4 regions of the Sinorhizobium sp. GQ132 genome follow, and region 4 is predicted to be linked to each of the others. Evidence: predicted binding sites of a transcription regulator. Region 4 holds the regulator's gene; each other region holds the start of a gene.
What was found. The regulator PhoB, encoded in region 4, activates phosphate uptake and scavenging genes when phosphate is short. The targets are predictions, from matches to a motif close to TGTCATNNANCTGTCAT.

Region 1 (4,208 bases), on a different contig from region 4:
CCAGAAGCACGAAAGTGACAGCATGGCGAAATTCCGTATTCCCCTTTCGAAGCGGGCACTTGCCGCCGTGTCCCTTGTTTCCGTCGCTGTTGCTTCCGGGTGTTCCACGGTCGAGCATACGTCGCTTGCGGAGTTAACGGCCGTGCAGACCGTTACGCCCCTGCCTAAGCCGGGAACAGAGTCGACGGCTTACGCACTGCCCGCGCCGGTCGGCGCAACGGCGAGCACCTCGGCCGCATTGACCGCACAAACCTCGTCGGCGGTGCCGGCAAGCGCCGCAGGAACTGATTTCGCTGGCGAAACGAAGACGGGGGCCGCGACAGACACGACCCTCGCTTTCGCGGCTCCCCAGTCGGTTGCCGTGCCGGCGGCCAAACCCGCGCAGCCCTTTGAAGTAGCGATGGCGACACCCGCCTCGGCCGGCACCTCCCCGGCAGCCGCGCCGCCGGTCCCCGAGAAAGGCGCCGGACATCAGTCCGCCCCGCTTATCGGGGTTGCCGCCTCGTGGGAATCGGATTTCGACACCGGCGAGCCGGTCGGTCTGGAAACGCTTGTCGCCAAGCGCATGATCGTTCCGACGGAGCGCCCGAAGACGGGCGTGTTCGACACCGCAATCGGCGCGGTCGCAAGCGTCATCCCCGATTCGCTGAAGTCCGGAAAAGCACCGACCAGCTCGCGGCCGGAGCTTGACAGGCTGATCAAATATTATGCCGAACTGAACGGTCTGCCGCTCGAGCTGGTGCACCGGGTGGTCAGGCGCGAGAGCAACTACAACCCCCGCGCCTACAGCAAAGGCAATTTCGGGTTGATGCAGATCCGCTATAACACGGCCAAGGGTCTCGGCTATGAGGGTCCGGCCGAAGGGCTCTTCGACGCGGAAACCAACCTCAAATACGCGACCAAGTATCTGCGCGGAGCGTGGATGGTTGCCGACAACCAGCACGACGGCGCGGTAAGGCTCTATGCCAGCGGCTATTATTACCATGCCAAGCGCAAGGGCATGCTCGACGAGCTGAATATGAGGTAAGCCGCGACGAGCGGCTGGCCTGTCTGCCGGACATCGCTCAATCGAGCGCGTCGATTATCCTCGCATTCAGCTTCTGCACGTCGTAGCCGAGGCGCGACGGTGTCAGCCCCAGGCGGATGACCGCGAGGCGAAGCGAGGGGACGATCATGATCGCCTGTCCGTCATGTCCAAGCATCCAGAACGTATCGGGCGGGAAATTCGCCGTTCCGGCGCGGATACCGTTTTCCTGGAGCCAGACCTGGCCGGCCCCGTAATCGCCGCCGGAAGCCGCAGTCGGCGTGCGCATGAAGGATACGTAACCTTCCGGCAGGAGCCGCCTCCCCTTCCAGCTTCCGTCCTGAAGCAGAAACTCGGCGAAGCGCGCCCAGTCCGGCGCCGACGCATACATGTAGGAAGAGCCGACGAAGGTTCCGCTTGCATCCGTCTCCATCACGGCGCTCGTCATCCCGAGCGGAGCGAAGAGCGCCTCGCGCGGATAGGAAAGCGCTTCGGCCGGATCGTCGAATGTCTCCATCCAGAGCCGGGACAGAAGATTGCTCGTGCCGCTCGAATAGGCGAATTTCGTGCCCGGAGCGGCCTCCAGAGGCTTCGAGGCGACGAAGGCGGCCATGTCGCTTTCCAGATAGAGCATGCGCGTCACGTCCGTGACGTCGCCGTAATCCTCGTTGAAATCGAGCCCGCTCTGCATCGCGAGAAGATCGGTCAGCTTAATGCGAGCCCGCTCGTCGCCGTTCCATTCGGTCACCAGATTGGTCCGGGCCAGATCCATCCGCCCTTCGGCAATGCGCCGGCCGATGATCGCCGCGGTCACGGACTTCGTCATAGACCAGCCGAGCAGGGGCGTGTTCCGGTCGAAGCCTGCCGCATAGGTTTCCGCGACCAGCCTGCCATCCCTGACGACCACGATTGCGCGCATGCCCGGGCCTGCCAGTGCCGGATCTTCGACGAGCATTTGAATGGCCGCGTCGATGTCCGGCTTGTCCCCGTCCGGCCAGTCGACGCCGGGATCGTGGGCGAGAGGCGCCGTTGCCGACTCGGTCCCGCGCATCCCTGCGATGGCCTCGGCGCTGCCTCCGCTCACATTGGCGCAACCGCGGCCCGGACGGTAGACGGCGCGGCCTGGTGCGGCAAAGCCCAGGATACGCGCCGTCACGCTCTGCTCTTCCTGATCGACCGAAACGCGCACGAGCTTCAGCAGCGGGTGGCCAGGCGCCTGCACGTCCTGCGCCAGCACTTCCTGCGGATCGCGCCCCGCGAGGAACACGTTGGAGCAGACGATCTTGGCGGCATAGCCATCCCCCACCTTGAGGAGTTCAGGCGGAAACAGCGCCAGCCAACCGACGAGGCCCGCGAGCGCGGCCGCCACCAGTCCGCCAAGCGTCTTCAAAAGACCCTTCATTCTCGCCCTCCCGCTCTTCGCATAAGTGCTACTGCGCTTTCGCCCGCCTGACCAGTGTACATGACCATTGCGTCTTGTATCCGACAGCAGAGGCGCAGCGAGCCTCCTTCGCCCCGCTTGCGGGGAAAAGCTGTCGGCACGCGGATGAGGGGCAATACCCGAATCCCTGCGAGCCCCTGTGCGAAACCTCGTCATCAAAGTGTAGCCGAGTCACCTTAGAAGCGGCTCAGTTTCAACTGGACGATAGGCAAGATGACCGACTTCGCCCCGGATGCCGGCTTCGGCAAGAAGAATCCGAAACTGAAAAGCGCACTCCTGCAGCATAAAGCTCTCTCCCCCGCCGGTCTCTCCGAACGCCTGTTCGGTCTGCTCTTTTCCGGACTCGTCTACCCGCAGATCTGGGAGGACCCGATTGTCGACATGGAAGCGATGCAGATCCGCCCCGGACATCGGATCGTGACGATCGGTTCCGGCGGCTGCAACATGCTGACCTACCTCTCGGCCGCGCCTGCCCGAATAGACGTGGTCGATCTCAATCCCCATCACATCGCGCTCAACCGGCTGAAGCTTTCGGCCTTTCGCCACCTGCCGAGCCACAAGGACGTGGTGCGGTTCCTCGCCGTCGAGGGTACGCGCACGAATGGCCAGGCTTACGACGTGTTCCTCGCTCCCAAGCTCGATCCGGCAACCCGCGCCTATTGGAGCGGCCGGGATTTCACCGGCCGCCGGCGCATCGGCGTCTTCCGGCGCAACATTTACCGTACCGGCCTGCTCGGCCGCTTCATTGCCGCGAGCCATGTTCTCGCACGGCTGCATGGCGTCAATCCTGAAGATTTCGCGAAGGCGCGCTCCATGCGCGAGCAGCGGCAGTTCTTCGAAGACAAGCTCGCTCCGCTCTTCGAGCGTCCGGTCATCCGGTGGATCACCAGCCGCAAGAGCTCCCTTTTCGGCCTCGGCATCCCGCCGCAGCAGTTCGACGAACTCGCGAGCCTGAGCAGGGAGAAATCCGTCGCCGCGGTGCTGCGCAATCGCCTGGAAAAGCTGACCTGTCATTTCCCCTTGCGCGATAACTACTTCGCCTGGCAGGCCTTTGCGCGGCGCTACCCGCGGCCGGACGAGGGCGAGTTGCCGCCTTATCTTCAGGCATCGCGATACGAAGCGATTCGCAACAATGCGGAGCGCGTCGAGATCCACCATGCGAGCTTCACCGAGCTTCTCGCCGGCAAGCCCGCCGCCTCCGTCGACCGCTACGTGCTCCTCGACGCACAGGACTGGATGACCGACCAGCAGCTGAACGACCTCTGGATGGAGATCACCCGCACCGCCGACGCCGGCGCGGCGGTGATCTTCCGCACGGCGGCGGAAGCGAGCATCCTGCCGGGGCGCCTCTCCACCACGCTCCTCGATCAGTGGCACTACGATGCCGAGACCTCGATGAGGCTCGGCGCCGAGGATCGGTCGGCGATCTATGGCGGCTTCCACATCTATCGGAAGAAAGCATGAGCGCCGTGCAGACTGCGAATGAAGGCCAGGCTCACCTCATGGACCGCATGTATCGCTATCAGCGGTACATCTATGATTTCACTCGCAAATACTATCTCTTCGGCCGGGACACGCTGATCCGTGAATTGAACCCGCCGCCGGGTGCATCCGTGCTGGAAGTCGGTTGCGGCACGGGCCGCAATCTCGCCGTGCTCGGGGAACTCTACCCCGATGCGCGCCTCTTCGGCCTCGATATCTCGGCCGAGATGCTGGCGACCGCCAAAGCCAAGCTCCGGCGCC
Region 2 (4,208 bases), on a different contig from region 4:
GAGGGCGTCTATCCGGATACGCTTTATAGGAGCTGAGCCTGCGCAGGTGAGCTTCAAGCGTCAAATTCAGCGCCCAACTCCCGTTCGGTGAGGATGCGGTCGATCAGACCCCACTCCAGAGCTTCTTCCGCCGTCATGAAACGGTCGCGATCCATCGCGCGCTCGAATTCTTCATATGTTCGCCCGCAATGCTCGGCATAAAGCCGCGTCATGCGGTGTTTGGTTCGCCTGATTTCCTCGGCATGGATGAGCATATCGGAGGCCTGTCCCTGAAAGCCGCCCGAAGGTTGATGGACGAGGATGCTTGCATTGGGCAGGGCGGTGCGCTCGCCCGCTTCGCCTGCCATCAGCAGGAACGAACCCATCGAACGGGCCGTCCCCATGCAAAGCGTATGCACGGGCGCCCGGATGTAACGCATCGTGTCGTACATCGCGAAGCCGCTGGTAACGACACCGCCGGGCGAGTTTATATAGAGTTGGATCGGTTTTCTGGGGCTTTCGGCTTCCAGGAACAACAACTGTGCGCAAACGAGAGCAGACACTGCATCGTTCACCTCGCCGTTCAGAAAGATTATTCGCTCACGCAGCAGGCGGGAATAGATGTCGAATGAGCGCTCGCCACGGCTGGATTGCTCGACGACCATAGGGACGAGTTGCATCGCTTCGCGCATAGGCGAACTCCTGTCTGATGAGCTTGTTTTGGTAGAATGAGGCGTCAGGCGGCGCGCATCAGCCAAAGCCGGTTGCTGTTCGCCGCCGGCGGAGTTCGCGGAGCCAGCCGCTCATCCTCCAGCCCATGGATAATTCTCAGAATCGTGCCGCCGTCATTGCTGGGCCTGACCTGGAACGCCACGAGGCTTTCGAGAAAGGGAGGTTCGTCGTCGCGCATTCTGTAGCGAATTTCCTTGCCCGGTGCGGTGGAGACAGGCTCAGCCCCAGCCAGTTCCCGCCTGGGCAGCCATCGCTCACGGAACTCAGGCATGCTGATTGCCCGCCACACCTTTTCGGGCGATTCATCGAGTTCGTATTCGAGCACCAGATTCCTTGCCGGCTCGTTCAGTTCCACATCGTTCATTGATCCATATCCCTCAGCAAGACCTTCAACGCATCGATCCGCGCCGGCCAGTAGGCGCGATATTTCGCCAGCCATCCGGCAACGAGCGCCAGCCCCTCCGGGTCGACCTCGTAGTTCACGAAGCGCCCCTGCCGTTCCTCCCGCACCAGCTTTGCATTACGCAACACGTGGAGATGTTGGGACATGGCCGGCTGGCTGATGTCCATTCCGTTGCGCAAGGCACTGGCGTTCATACTTCCGCTCGCCAGCTTCTCGAAGATTGCACGGCGTGTCGGGTCGGCGAGCGCTTTGAATATGTCGTTCTCAGTCATGACGTCAGATAAGCATACACTTATCTGATTCGCAACACGGATGGCGCGCTTCGATGCAAGCGATTTGGCGCCGCCAACCGATTCAGGGATAAATCCGCACGCGGGAAGAGGGGACCGAGGCGAAGCGCTGCCGCTTGTCCCTTCGCCCCGCCTGCGGGGAGAAGGTGCCGGCAGGCGGATGAGGGGCGGCTCCGAGTGATATGTCGGTCAGGTTTTGACGAGCTTCAGCACCTTGTCGAAGGCCTTGAGCACCTGGGCGAGCTCGTGGCCTCGCTTCAATATCGTCCCGTGAGCGTTGAGCACGCTGAAGGCGCCCTGTTTCGCGGCGAGCTTCGGGTTTTTCTCGATGCGGTAGAGAGGCACTTCTCCGGCGCGCTTGAACACCGAAAAAACGGCCCGGTCCCTCAGGTGGTCGATCGCATAGTCGCGCCACTCCCCTTCGCCCACCATACGGCCGTAGACCTTGAGAATCAGGTCGAGTTCGCGGCGATGGAAGGTGACGGGCGGGGGGTTCTTGGCTTGCTTGTATTCGTGAAGATCGACGACCACATCGGAGGTGGTCCGGCCGTAGTGACGTGCTTCGCCTCGCGGCAAATCCGTTTCATCAGTCATCGGCATTTCGGCCTTCTAATGTGACAGGACCACGACAGTGTGCCTCACACGATCGGAAAAGCAAGCCGGAAGCTGTTGATCAATGTCAGCAATTCTTGGGGCTGCCGCAATTCAGTCAAAACGCCGCCCCAATTCGCCGCAACACTCCGACCGCTGCCGGACAGAGTCGTTGCCACCGTATGTCCGGCCAGCCGTCATGCTGCGGGAGGTTCTCGAACGCAGACATGGCTGGTTCGGTCCGGTAACTTCGAACCCTCAGCCCCAGCCCCTCGATGCTGCCGGGCCGAACCATCCCCTGTTCCGCCGCAAGCGATGCGGAACATTTCTGTCATCAGAGCTTTCCCTGCGGCCCCGCGAGAACCGTTGCGGCGCCGATAATGGCTCCCGGCGTTTCCTTGTCCTTCATCGATTGCAGCAGCACCGCGCAACCGCTGTTGCCCTGGCCTTCGAACAGGACGGAGGCCGGCAGCGTGAACTCCGCGGGCTTGCCCTCCCACATGCCGATGGTCTGGATGTCGCGCACGGCATGCCAATACGCGATCTCCTTGCCGCTGTTCTCGCCCTTCTCGACCTTGACCACCCTTGCCCGGTCGAAATAGACGACGACGACATTCGCCCTGCCTTTGCCGGCACCGACCTTGATCGAGATTTCATCGCCGCCGATCGAGGCGGCGATCGGCACCGACAGCCCCTTGCCCTTCTCGTCCATCAAGGCAAGCCGGTTCCTGATGGCCGGCAGGTCCGCGCCGTTGGCGTGGTCGCGCCCGTTCAGGATCGCCTGCGGCGTATAGACGCCGTAGCGGCCGAGCATGCGCGCATAGGCATATTGCCGCTCGGTATTTTCCTTGGAAGCGAGCGTGTCCGCCCATCCGAGATAGTTCCAATAGTCGACATGATAGGCGAGCGCGACGACCTCGCCTTCATCGACGAGCTTCTTGAGCGCCGCGTCCGCCGGGGGACAGGAGGAGCAACCCTGGCTGGTGAAGAGTTCGACGACGCCTTTGAGCGCCCCGTCCTTGACCGCTCCATCCTTGACCGGCCCGCTCTCGGCCGTCCTGCCGTCATCCGCTGCGGAAGCTCCGCAGAACGCACCAAACAGCCCGATCGCCAGGGCGAGACGTCGGATTGTTGGTGTGCAGGCGGATATCATGGCGTCTTTGTTCGTGCTCGTTAGAGCACTTCCGGGAAAATGTGGAACGTTTCCATCCGGAAGTGCGTCGCTTCAACGCGTTTGCCGCGCGGGGAGACCCCTACATACGACGGGTATTCTTCAACGAAAAGTCACGTTGGAGTGACTGCCGCAAAGCCGGGCAAAACCCTGTGGACCGGACAATAAAAAGCCGGGGCGTCGATGTGGACGCCCCGGCCTTTCTGTTCATACGTCGCCGATCAGGCGGCGAGATCGCGCAGAACCGTCTGCAGGATGCCGCCATTGTTGACGTAGGTGACCTCGTCGAGCGTATCGATGCGGCAAATGAGCGGGACCTCCTTCACCGAGCCGTCGCCATAGGTGATCTTCGCCACGCGCTTCTCGCGCGGCTGGACATTGGCGAGATTCTCGATCGTCACGACTTCGTCGCCCTTGAGAGCCAGAGATTCCCAGGTCGTGCCTTCCTCGAAGACGAAGGGTACGACGCCCATGCCGACCAAGTTCGAACGATGGATGCGTTCGAAGGACTGGGCAATCACGGCCTTGACGCCGAGGAGGTTGGTGCCCTTGGCCGCCCAGTCACGCGAAGAGCCGTTGCCGTATTCGACGCCGGCGAAGATGACGAGCGGAACGCCCTCCTCCTTGTACTGCATGGCCGCGTCATAGATCGACATCTCCTCCTTGGAGGGATAGTGGATCGTATAACCGCCTTCCTTGCCGTTCGGGCCGAGCATGTGGTTGCGGATGCGGATATTGGCGAAGGTGCCGCGCATCATCACCTCATGATTGCCGCGGCGCGTGCCGTATTGGTTGAAGTCGGCAATCCCGACGCCGTGCTCGAGCAGATAGGCGCCGGCAGGCGAGGCCGCCTTGATCGAACCGGCCGGGGAAATGTGGTCGGTGGTGATCTTGTCGCCGAAGAGACCGAGGACACGGGCGTTCTTGATGTCGGAAATGCCGGCGCCCTTCTTGCCCATGCCGACGAAGTAGGGCGGGTTCTGGACGTAGGTGGACCCCTCGTCCCAGGCATAGGTCTGGCCGGCCGGAACCTGGACAGCCT
Region 3 (4,208 bases), on a different contig from region 4:
AGGAGTTCATGGTCCGCAACACCTACATCTATCCGCCGGAACCCTCGATGCGGATCGTCGCCGACATCATCGAATATACGGCGAAGGAGATGCCGAAGTTCAATTCGATCTCGATCTCCGGCTATCACATGCAGGAGGCCGGCGCGACGCTCGTGCAGGAACTCGCCTTCACCCTTGCCGACGGGCGCGAATACGTGCGCGCGGCACTCGCCAAGGGGCTCAACGTCGACGACTTCGCCGGCCGGCTCTCCTTCTTCTTCGCAATCGGCATGAACTTCTTCATGGAGGCAGCGAAGCTGCGCGCGGCACGGCTCCTCTGGACGCGGATCATGAAGGAGTTCAAGCCCGAGAAGACGTCCTCCCTGATGCTGCGCACTCATTGCCAGACGTCGGGCGTGTCGCTTCAGGAACAGGACCCCTATAACAACATCGTCCGCACCGCCTTCGAGGCGATGTCCGCCGTGCTCGGCGGCACGCAATCGCTTCACACCAATTCCTTCGACGAGGCGATGGCGCTTCCGACGGATTTTTCAGCCCGCATCGCCCGCAACACGCAATTGATCCTGCAGCACGAGACCGGCGTGACGAAGGTCGTCGACCCGCTTGCCGGCTCCTATTACGTCGAGAGCCTGACGAACGAGCTTGCCGAAAAGGCCTGGGCCCTGATCGAGGAAGTGGAGGCGCTGGGCGGCATGACGAAGGCCGTCAACGCCGGCCTGCCGAAGCGGCTGATCGAAGAGGCCGCGACCCGACGGCAAGCCGCCGTAGACCGCGGCGAAGAGGTAATCGTCGGCGTCAACCGGTACCGGCTCGAGAACGAGCAGCCGATCGACATTCTCCAGATCGACAATGCCGCGGTTCGGGCGGCTCAGATCAAGCGGATCGAGGAGACGAGGCGCCGGCGGGACTCACGGAAGATGAAGGAAGCGCTGGACGCGCTGGCCGACGTGGCGCGCAGCGGCAAGGGCAATCTGCTCGCCGCCGCCGTCGAGGCCGCCCGGGCCCGCGCCACCGTCGGCGAAATCACCGATGCCATGCGGGAGGCTTTCGGCGATTACACCGCCATTCCGGAAGTCGTCACCGACATCTACGGCAAGGCTTATGAAGGAGATCCGGAACTCGGCGTTCTCGCCGGACGGCTCGGGGAAGCGACGAAGCGGCTCGGCCACAAGCCGAAGATCATGGTAGCCAAGCTCGGCCAGGACGGGCACGACCGCGGCGCCAAGGTGATCGCATCCGCCTTCGGCGATATCGGCTTCGACGTCGTCGCAGGCCCCTTGTTCCAGACGCCGGAAGAAGCCGCCGATCTGGCGCTCGCCGAAGAGGTCACCGTTATCGGCGTTTCATCGCTTGCCGCCGGCCACAGGACGCTGATGCCGCAGCTCGCAGAGGCACTGAAGAAGCGCGGCGGCGAGGACATAATCGTCGTCTGCGGCGGTGTCATTCCCCGGCAGGACTATGATTATCTGATGGAGAACGGCGTCGCCGCCGTCTTCGGACCCGGCACCCAGGTGCTCGACGCCGCGCGCGCCGTGCTGGATCTGATCGAAGGCAGGCGGCGAAACGTGTAGTCCCCGGCGTCCGGCCGAGTTCAGGTCTCGATCCGGAGCTTCATCCGGTCGGCGGCAAAGCGCGTTCGCGAATATTCGACCGGGCGGCCTCCGAGATCCGCATTGACCGATTGCGTCTCCATGACGATCGCCCCCGGCGAGAGTTTCAGGAGCGAGAGTTCCTCTGCGTCCGCGTGCCGCGCGACGATCTCCGTCGAGACCCGGACGTAGTCGTCGAGCCCATGCACGGCAAAGGCCTTGGTGACCGATCCGAGCCGCGCATATTCCTCCGCCATCCTCGCAAAGCGCTCGGCGGGGTAGTAGCTGACCGCCGTCGAAAGCGGCCGCCCGTCGCCGCTGCTGACGGTGCTGAGCTCGATGAGAGGGGTGCCCGGGGGAACGCCGAGCGCAGCGGCGATTTCGCCGCTTGCCGTCACTCGGCGATGCCCCCGGAGCTCGGTTCCGATTTCCTTCACCTGGCGGCCGAGACCTTGGGAGAAGCGAGTGCGCCGCGAGATCGGATAGCTCACACGATCCTTGCGCTCGATCATCGTGCCGCGCCCCTGCACCGCGCGCACCAGACCTTCTTCCGCGAGTGCTGCCAGCGCGCTGCGGACGGTGTGGCGATTGACGCCGAATTCCGCCGCAAGGGCCGTCTCCGGCGGCACCATGCCGGTCGCGTCATAGTCGCCGTTGCTGATCGCGAGCCGTATTCTGTCGGCAATCTGCCGCCACAGCGCCACGCCCATCTGCCGTTCGACGACCTTCGCCACCATCTTCTTCGCCCCACTTCTTTGCCGCCGGTTTCTTGGCAAATGTCACAAGCCTGTCATTTGCTAAGGCTATGGAAAGGTATAAGATGTATAGTTGTCTAGATCAATAGACATTTTGGAGTGAGATGATGGACGCAGCTAAGACAAGTGATGAAGGCATCGCTCAGCGCCGGGAAGGCATGCGGCTTCTGGCGCGCGCCACGCTCGGCGAACTTTCCATGGCCTGGGATGCGATCGAGGACAAGCCGGAGGTCGCGCCGGTGCGCGGTCCGGAAACCGGGCTCGTCATGGTGCGCGGCAAGATCGGCGGCGGCGGCGATCCTTTCAACCTCGGCGAGGCCACCGTTTCACGCGCCACCGTGCGGCTTGCGACCGGAGAGATCGGCCATGGGCAACTGCTCGGCACCGACAAGGCACGCGCCCGCTTTGCCGCGATCTTCGACGCGCTTTTTCAGAGCGCTGCGCATCGCGCAAGCGTCGAGGCGCTGCACGAGCAGGTGGCCGCTCGCCTTGATGCGGCAGACCGTCGCAAGGCCGAGGAAACGGCTGCGACCCGCGTCGACTTCTTCACCATGGTCCGCGGAGAGGATTGATGACGGCCAAATCGCAAATCTATAGCGGCGCCTTCGCCGATCCTGTCTTCGAGGCGCAGTCCGTGTTCCGCAGCCTGATGGACCGCTTCGCCCGCCCGGGTACCGTCGGCCGGCTTTCCACTGCTGCAGCCCCTCCGGCGCCACTCGGAGAGGCAAGCGGAGCTGTCGCGCTCACGCTCTGCGACCACGACACGCCGGTCTGGCTATCGCCGGCGCTCTCCAAATCCTCGGCGCCGAAGTGGATCGCGTTTCACACCGGCGCGGGCGTCACCGAGGCGAAGGACGAGGCCCGCTTTGCCTTCTTCGAGAAGGGCGCGGCTGTGCCGGGCTTCGACCAGTTCGCCCTCGGCACGCAGGAATATCCCGACCGTTCCACCACGCTCGTCGTCGAGGTGGAAGCGCTCGAGGGCGGGCGGCCGCTGATCGGCCGGGGACCGGGAATCAAGAGCGGGATCGTCATCGCACCGAAGGGCCTGCCCGACGTGTTCCTCGACCTCTGGGCCGCCAACCGGGCGATCTTTCCGCGCGGCATCGATCTCGTCCTGACGGCGCGCGAGGCAGTGCTTTGCCTGCCGCGCACCACCAAACTCGAGCGGGAGTAAGCGCATGTATGTAGCCGTCAAGGGCGGAGAAGCCGCCATTGCCAATGCTCACCGGCTGCTGGCCGATCGCCGGCGCGGCGACCGGGCGCTGCCCGCGATCACCATAGAACAGGTCGTCGAGCAGCTCGGGCTCGCGGTCGACCGCGTAATGGCCGAGGCCTCGCTTTACGACCGTGCGCTTGCGGCCCTTGCCGTGCGCCAGGCGCGCGGCGACATGATCGAGGCGATTTTCATCCTGCGCGCCTACCGCACGACCCTTCCGCGCTTCGGCTGTTCCGAACCGGTCGACACCGCGAAAATGAAGGTCGAGCGGCGCGTCTCGGCAACCTACAAGGATCTCCCCGGCGGCCAGCTGCTCGGCCCCACCTTCGACTATACGCACCGGCTTCTCGACCCGTCGCTCATCGGCGAAGAGCCGGTCGATGAGCCGGCGCTCAAGGAGCCGGGCGAACCTGTCATGCGCGTCTCCGACATTCTCGACGGCGAAGGTCTGATCGAGGGCGACGGCCGGATGCCGGAAGGTCACGTGGCGGGCGACCTCACGCGCGAGCCGATGGAATTTCCGATGGCACGCGATCTCCGCCTGCAGGCGCTTGCCCGTGGCGACGAAGGATTCCTGCTGGCGCTCGCCTACTCCACGCAGCGCGGCTATGGCCGCACGCATCCCTTCGTCGGCGAGGTCAGGATCGG
Region 4 (4,208 bases):
AAGGTGATGACGTGGAACTTCTCGACGTGCCCCTTGGCGAAATGATAGCGCCGCGCCGTCTTGATCGCACATTCGAGCGCTTCCGCACCCGAATTGGTGAAGAACACCCGATCGGCGAAGGTCACCTGGGTCAGCCTCCGTGCAAGGCTTTCCTGCCCCGAAATCTCGTAGAGATTGGACAGATGCCAGACCTTGTCGGCCTGCGCCTTCAGCGCCTCGACGAGATGAGGATGGGCATGGCCGAGCGAGTTCACGGCGACACCGGCAGCGAAATCGAGATAGCGCGTGCCGTCTTCGGCGATCAGCCAAACGCCTTCACCTCGCTCGAAACGCAACGGCGCGCGCAGATAGGTGTCGTAAAGCGGCGTGGTTGCGGCCATGTCGAGCTCTCCTTCATTCCGGCGGCACGGACCATTCGGCCCGATAAAAATCAAAAATGCCGCCTTGCGGCGGCGACAGGCACTATTCCCATTTCGCACCGCGATGTCAACAAAACCAAGGTTTGCAGGCGCTTTGCGGATGCCGATTCCGAAGCGCGAAAAAATCACACTCTGGGACTTGCAAAAATGCAACGCTCCGACAGCAAGTTGGGGAAAACCGCGAAATCGATTCGGCGCGATTCCGGCGACTCTTGCCACGGAGTCACCCTGCCGGTAGGTTAACATTCAATTACTAGACGCATGCGGCGGACCTAGTCACCAAAAGTATTATCGCGTTGAATCTTCGGGTTTTTCCCGGAGAGCGGTGACGGATTCCGCCATCCCAACGCCGAGAACGGGGAGTGCAGAGATGAACTGGACTGACGAGCGGGTCGAGAAACTGAAGAAGCTGTGGTCGGAGGGCTTGAGCGCCAGCCAGATCGCGGCGCAGTTGGGCGGCGTCAGCCGCAACGCGGTCATCGGAAAGGTTCATCGGCTGAGCCTGCCCGGGCGCGCCAAGGCCGGAGGAAGCACGACCGCTGCAGCCCGGCCCAAACGGGCGACGTCTGCCCCGCGCGCGCCGAACTATGCTGCGCGTTCCGTAACCCGCACCGTGACCCGCACGGCCGGTGCGACCGCGCTCAAGGAAGAGCTCGCAGTCGACCTGGAAATGGACCAGGAGCTGCAGATCGACAGGAACATCGTCCTGCCGATGTCGCGGCGGCTGGAGCTCACGGAGCTTACCGAACGCACCTGCAAGTGGCCGATCGGCGACCCGCTCAAGGAAGAGTTCCACTTCTGCGGCAACGACTCCCCGGAAGCCTCTCCCTATTGCACCTTCCATGCCCGGCTGGCCTACCAGCCCTCCGCCGAGCGCCGGCGCATGCGCTGAGGCGCCTTGCTCATCCCGCTCTGGATGCACGACGAAAATCGGGGCCGGAAAGGCCCCTTTTTCTTTGCCATGCCGCAAGCCGGCACGGGCGCCAGCGACCTTCGGCCTCAGCTCTCCAGCGAATAGCCAGCGCCGCGCACCGTCCGGATGACGTCCGGCATGTTGGAAAAGTTCAGTGCCTTGCGCAGCCGCCCGACATGAACGTCCACGGTCCGTTCGTCGACATAGATGTCGTGTCCCCAGACACCGTCCAGGAGCTGTGAACGAGAGAAGACGCGCCCCGGTGAGGACATTAGAAATTCCAGCAGCCGGAACTCCGTCGGGCCAAGGCGCACTTCGCGACTGCGTCGGTGGACGCGGTGCGTCTCCCGGTCGAGCTCGATATCGCCGCAGCGCAGGAGCGTCGACAGAACTTCGGGCTTGGCGCGCCTGAGCATCGCCTTGACCCTCGCCATCAGTTCCGGCGTCGAGAAGGGCTTGACGACGTAATCGTCGGCGCCGGTGGCAAGGCCCCGCACGCGCTCGCTTTCCTCGCCGCGCGCGGTCAGCATGATGATCGGCAGGCGCTCCGTTTCCGGCCGCTGGCGCAGCCTGCGGCAGAGCTCGATACCGGAAACCCCGGGCAGCATCCAATCGAGGATGAGAAGGTCGGGCAGGCGCTCCTGCAGGCGGATCTCCGCCTCGTCGCCGCGAAGGATCGTATCGACCTCGAAGCCTTCCGCCTCGAGATTGTAGCGCAGGAGAACGCTCAGGGCTTCCTCGTCTTCGACTACGGCAATCTTCGGCAACATTCAGTAGGACTCCTTCCTACGCACGACAGCCGTCATGCCGCCGCGCACGGTGGTAGGCCGCGCCAAGGCGGCCGGAACAAATTCTGCATAGGCACCGGCTGCCGGGCGATCTCAGTCCGTCACGGAACCCAATGTCGACGTCATGTCGTCCTTCGGCCGTTCGCCCTGCGGCTGGGCGCCTGTCGCCATATAGTAGATCGTTTCGGCGATATTGGTCGCGTGATCGCCGATACGCTCGATGTTCTTGGCGCAGAAAAGAAGATGCGTGCACGGCGTGATGTTGCGCGGATCTTCCATCATATAGGTCAGCAGTTCCCGGAACAGGGACGTGTAGATCGCATCGATCTCTTCATCGCGTTCGCGAATGCTGTTCGCCTTTTCCGGCGAACGGGACGCGTAGACGTCCAGGACTTCCTTCAACTGAACGAGCGCGAGCTCAGCCAGGTGTTCGAGGCCGCGCGCAAGCTTGCGCGGTATGCCTGAACCGGCCACGGCAATCACCCGCTTTGCGGTGTTCTTGCCGAGGTCGCCCACGCGCTCCAGGTCCGCGGCGATGCGGATCGAACCCATGATCTCCCGAAGATCCGAGGCCATGGGCTGGCGTTTGGCAATGGTGACGATCGCCTTTTCGCCGATCTGCCGTTCCGCGTCGTCCAGAATGGTGTCGTCGGAAATCACCTTCTGGGCCAGGGCGAGATCGGAATTGACGAGCGCACGGACGGAGTCCGCGACCATCTGCTCGGCAAGACCGCCCATCTCGGAGATGCGGCGCGTGAGATACTTCAACTCTTCGTCGAAGGCGGACATGATGTGTGCGTGAGACATATTCGTTTCCTCGGGGGACGCGCTGTTCTGAATGGGCCTCGTTCGGTCTTGACCGGGAGGGACGGAAAAGCGCCGCCCCTCTCCGGCCATCAGCCGAAGCGGCCCATGATGTAGTCCTGGGTGCGCTGATCGTCCGGGTTGGTGAACATTTTATCGGTATCGTTCTCCTCGACGAGATTGCCGAGATGGAACATGGCCGTGCGCTGCGACACGCGCGCCGCCTGCTGCATCGAGTGGGTGACGATCACGATCGTGAAATTCGCCCGCAATTCGTGGATGAGTTCCTCGACTTTCGCGGTCGCGATCGGATCGAGCGCCGAGCAGGGCTCGTCCATCAGAATGACTTCCGGGCTGACGGCAACGGCGCGGGCGATGCAGAGGCGCTGCTGCTGGCCGCCGGAAAGTCCGGTGCCCGGCTCCTGCAGCCGATCCTTCACCTCGTTCCAGAGCCCGGCCTTCTGCAGGCTCGTTTCCACGATCTCGTCGAGTTCGGTCTTGGTGCGTGCCAGGCCATGGATGCGCGGGCCGTAGGAGACATTGTCGTAGATCGACTTCGGGAACGGATTGGGTTTCTGGAACACCATGCCGACGCGGGCACGCAATTCCACCACGTCGATCGACGGATCGTAGATATCGTCCTCGTCGAGCGTGATCTTGCCCGTTACGCGGCAGTTCTCGATCGTGTCGTTCATGCGGTTCAAGGTGCGCAGAAACGTCGATTTGCCGCACCCGGACGGACCGATCAGCGCCGTGACCGTGTTCTCGCGGATATTGAGGTTGACGTCGAAGAGCGCACGCTTTTCGCCGTAATAGACCGACACATCGTTGCCGATCATCTTGTAAGGCACCGTATTCATTTTCTGCTCAAGAGCCTTTTCGACTGCAGCTTCCGACATGATGTTCATAGTCCTTACCCCACTACCAGCGACGCTCAAAGCGACGCCGCAAGAGAATTGCGCCGAGATTCATGAAGATGAGAAAGATCAGGAGAATGATGATCGCTCCGGACGTACGCTCGACGAAGGCACGTTCTGCCTCGTTCGCCCACATGTAGATCTGCACCGGCAGCGCCGTGGATGGCTCCAGCGGCGACCCCGGAAAATCGACCACGAAGGCGACCATGCCGATCAGAAGCAGCGGCGCCGTTTCGCCCAGCGCATGGGCGAGGCCGATGATCGTGCCGGTCAGGATGCCGGGCATGGCAAGCGGCAGCACGTGATGGAAGATGGTCTGCATCTTCGATGCGCCCAGGCCGAGTGCGGCGGAGCGGATCGACGGCGG

Region 1: AC6CIG_RS05900 (BtaA family protein) is a predicted target of PhoB. The motif match lies at 2,616-2,632, and genes of this name have one in related genera.
Region 2: AC6CIG_RS20350 (DUF2794 domain-containing protein) is a predicted target of PhoB. The motif match lies at 2,019-2,035, and genes of this name have one in related genera.
Region 3: phnF (phosphonate metabolism transcriptional regulator PhnF) is a predicted target of PhoB. The motif match lies at 2,367-2,383, and genes of this name have one in related genera.

What each region holds. Positions count from the first base shown of each region.
Region 1 is NZ_JCAXDX010000002.1:383,437-387,644, reverse strand. It holds gene AC6CIG_RS05910 (transglycosylase SLT domain-containing protein) at 23-1,027, shown strand; gene AC6CIG_RS05905 (serine hydrolase domain-containing protein) at 1,065-2,426, opposite strand; gene AC6CIG_RS05900 (BtaA family protein) at 2,679-3,929, shown strand; gene AC6CIG_RS05895 (class I SAM-dependent methyltransferase) at 3,926-4,208, shown strand, end outside.
Region 2 is NZ_JCAXDX010000008.1:64,196-68,403, forward strand. It holds gene AC6CIG_RS20330 (GNAT family N-acetyltransferase) at 1-36, shown strand, start outside; gene AC6CIG_RS20335 (ATP-dependent Clp protease proteolytic subunit) at 54-671, opposite strand; gene AC6CIG_RS20340 (SRPBCC family protein) at 716-1,075, opposite strand; gene AC6CIG_RS20345 (ArsR/SmtB family transcription factor) at 1,072-1,386, opposite strand; gene AC6CIG_RS20350 (DUF2794 domain-containing protein) at 1,594-2,004, opposite strand; gene AC6CIG_RS20355 (DUF1223 domain-containing protein) at 2,330-3,148, opposite strand; gene acnA (aconitate hydratase AcnA) at 3,388-4,208, opposite strand, start outside.
Region 3 is NZ_JCAXDX010000001.1:533,461-537,668, forward strand. It holds gene scpA (methylmalonyl-CoA mutase) at 1-1,571, shown strand, start outside; gene phnF (phosphonate metabolism transcriptional regulator PhnF) at 1,592-2,326, opposite strand; gene phnG (phosphonate C-P lyase system protein PhnG) at 2,452-2,916, shown strand; gene phnH (phosphonate C-P lyase system protein PhnH) at 2,916-3,518, shown strand; gene AC6CIG_RS02460 (carbon-phosphorus lyase complex subunit) at 3,523-4,208, shown strand, end outside.
Region 4 is NZ_JCAXDX010000004.1:81,021-85,228, forward strand. It holds gene AC6CIG_RS12090 (aspartate aminotransferase family protein) at 1-380, opposite strand, end outside; gene AC6CIG_RS12095 (GcrA family cell cycle regulator) at 790-1,311, shown strand; gene phoB (phosphate regulon transcriptional regulator PhoB) at 1,419-2,102, opposite strand; gene phoU (phosphate signaling complex protein PhoU) at 2,214-2,927, opposite strand; gene pstB (phosphate ABC transporter ATP-binding protein PstB) at 3,017-3,832, opposite strand; gene pstA (phosphate ABC transporter permease PstA) at 3,846-4,208, opposite strand, start outside.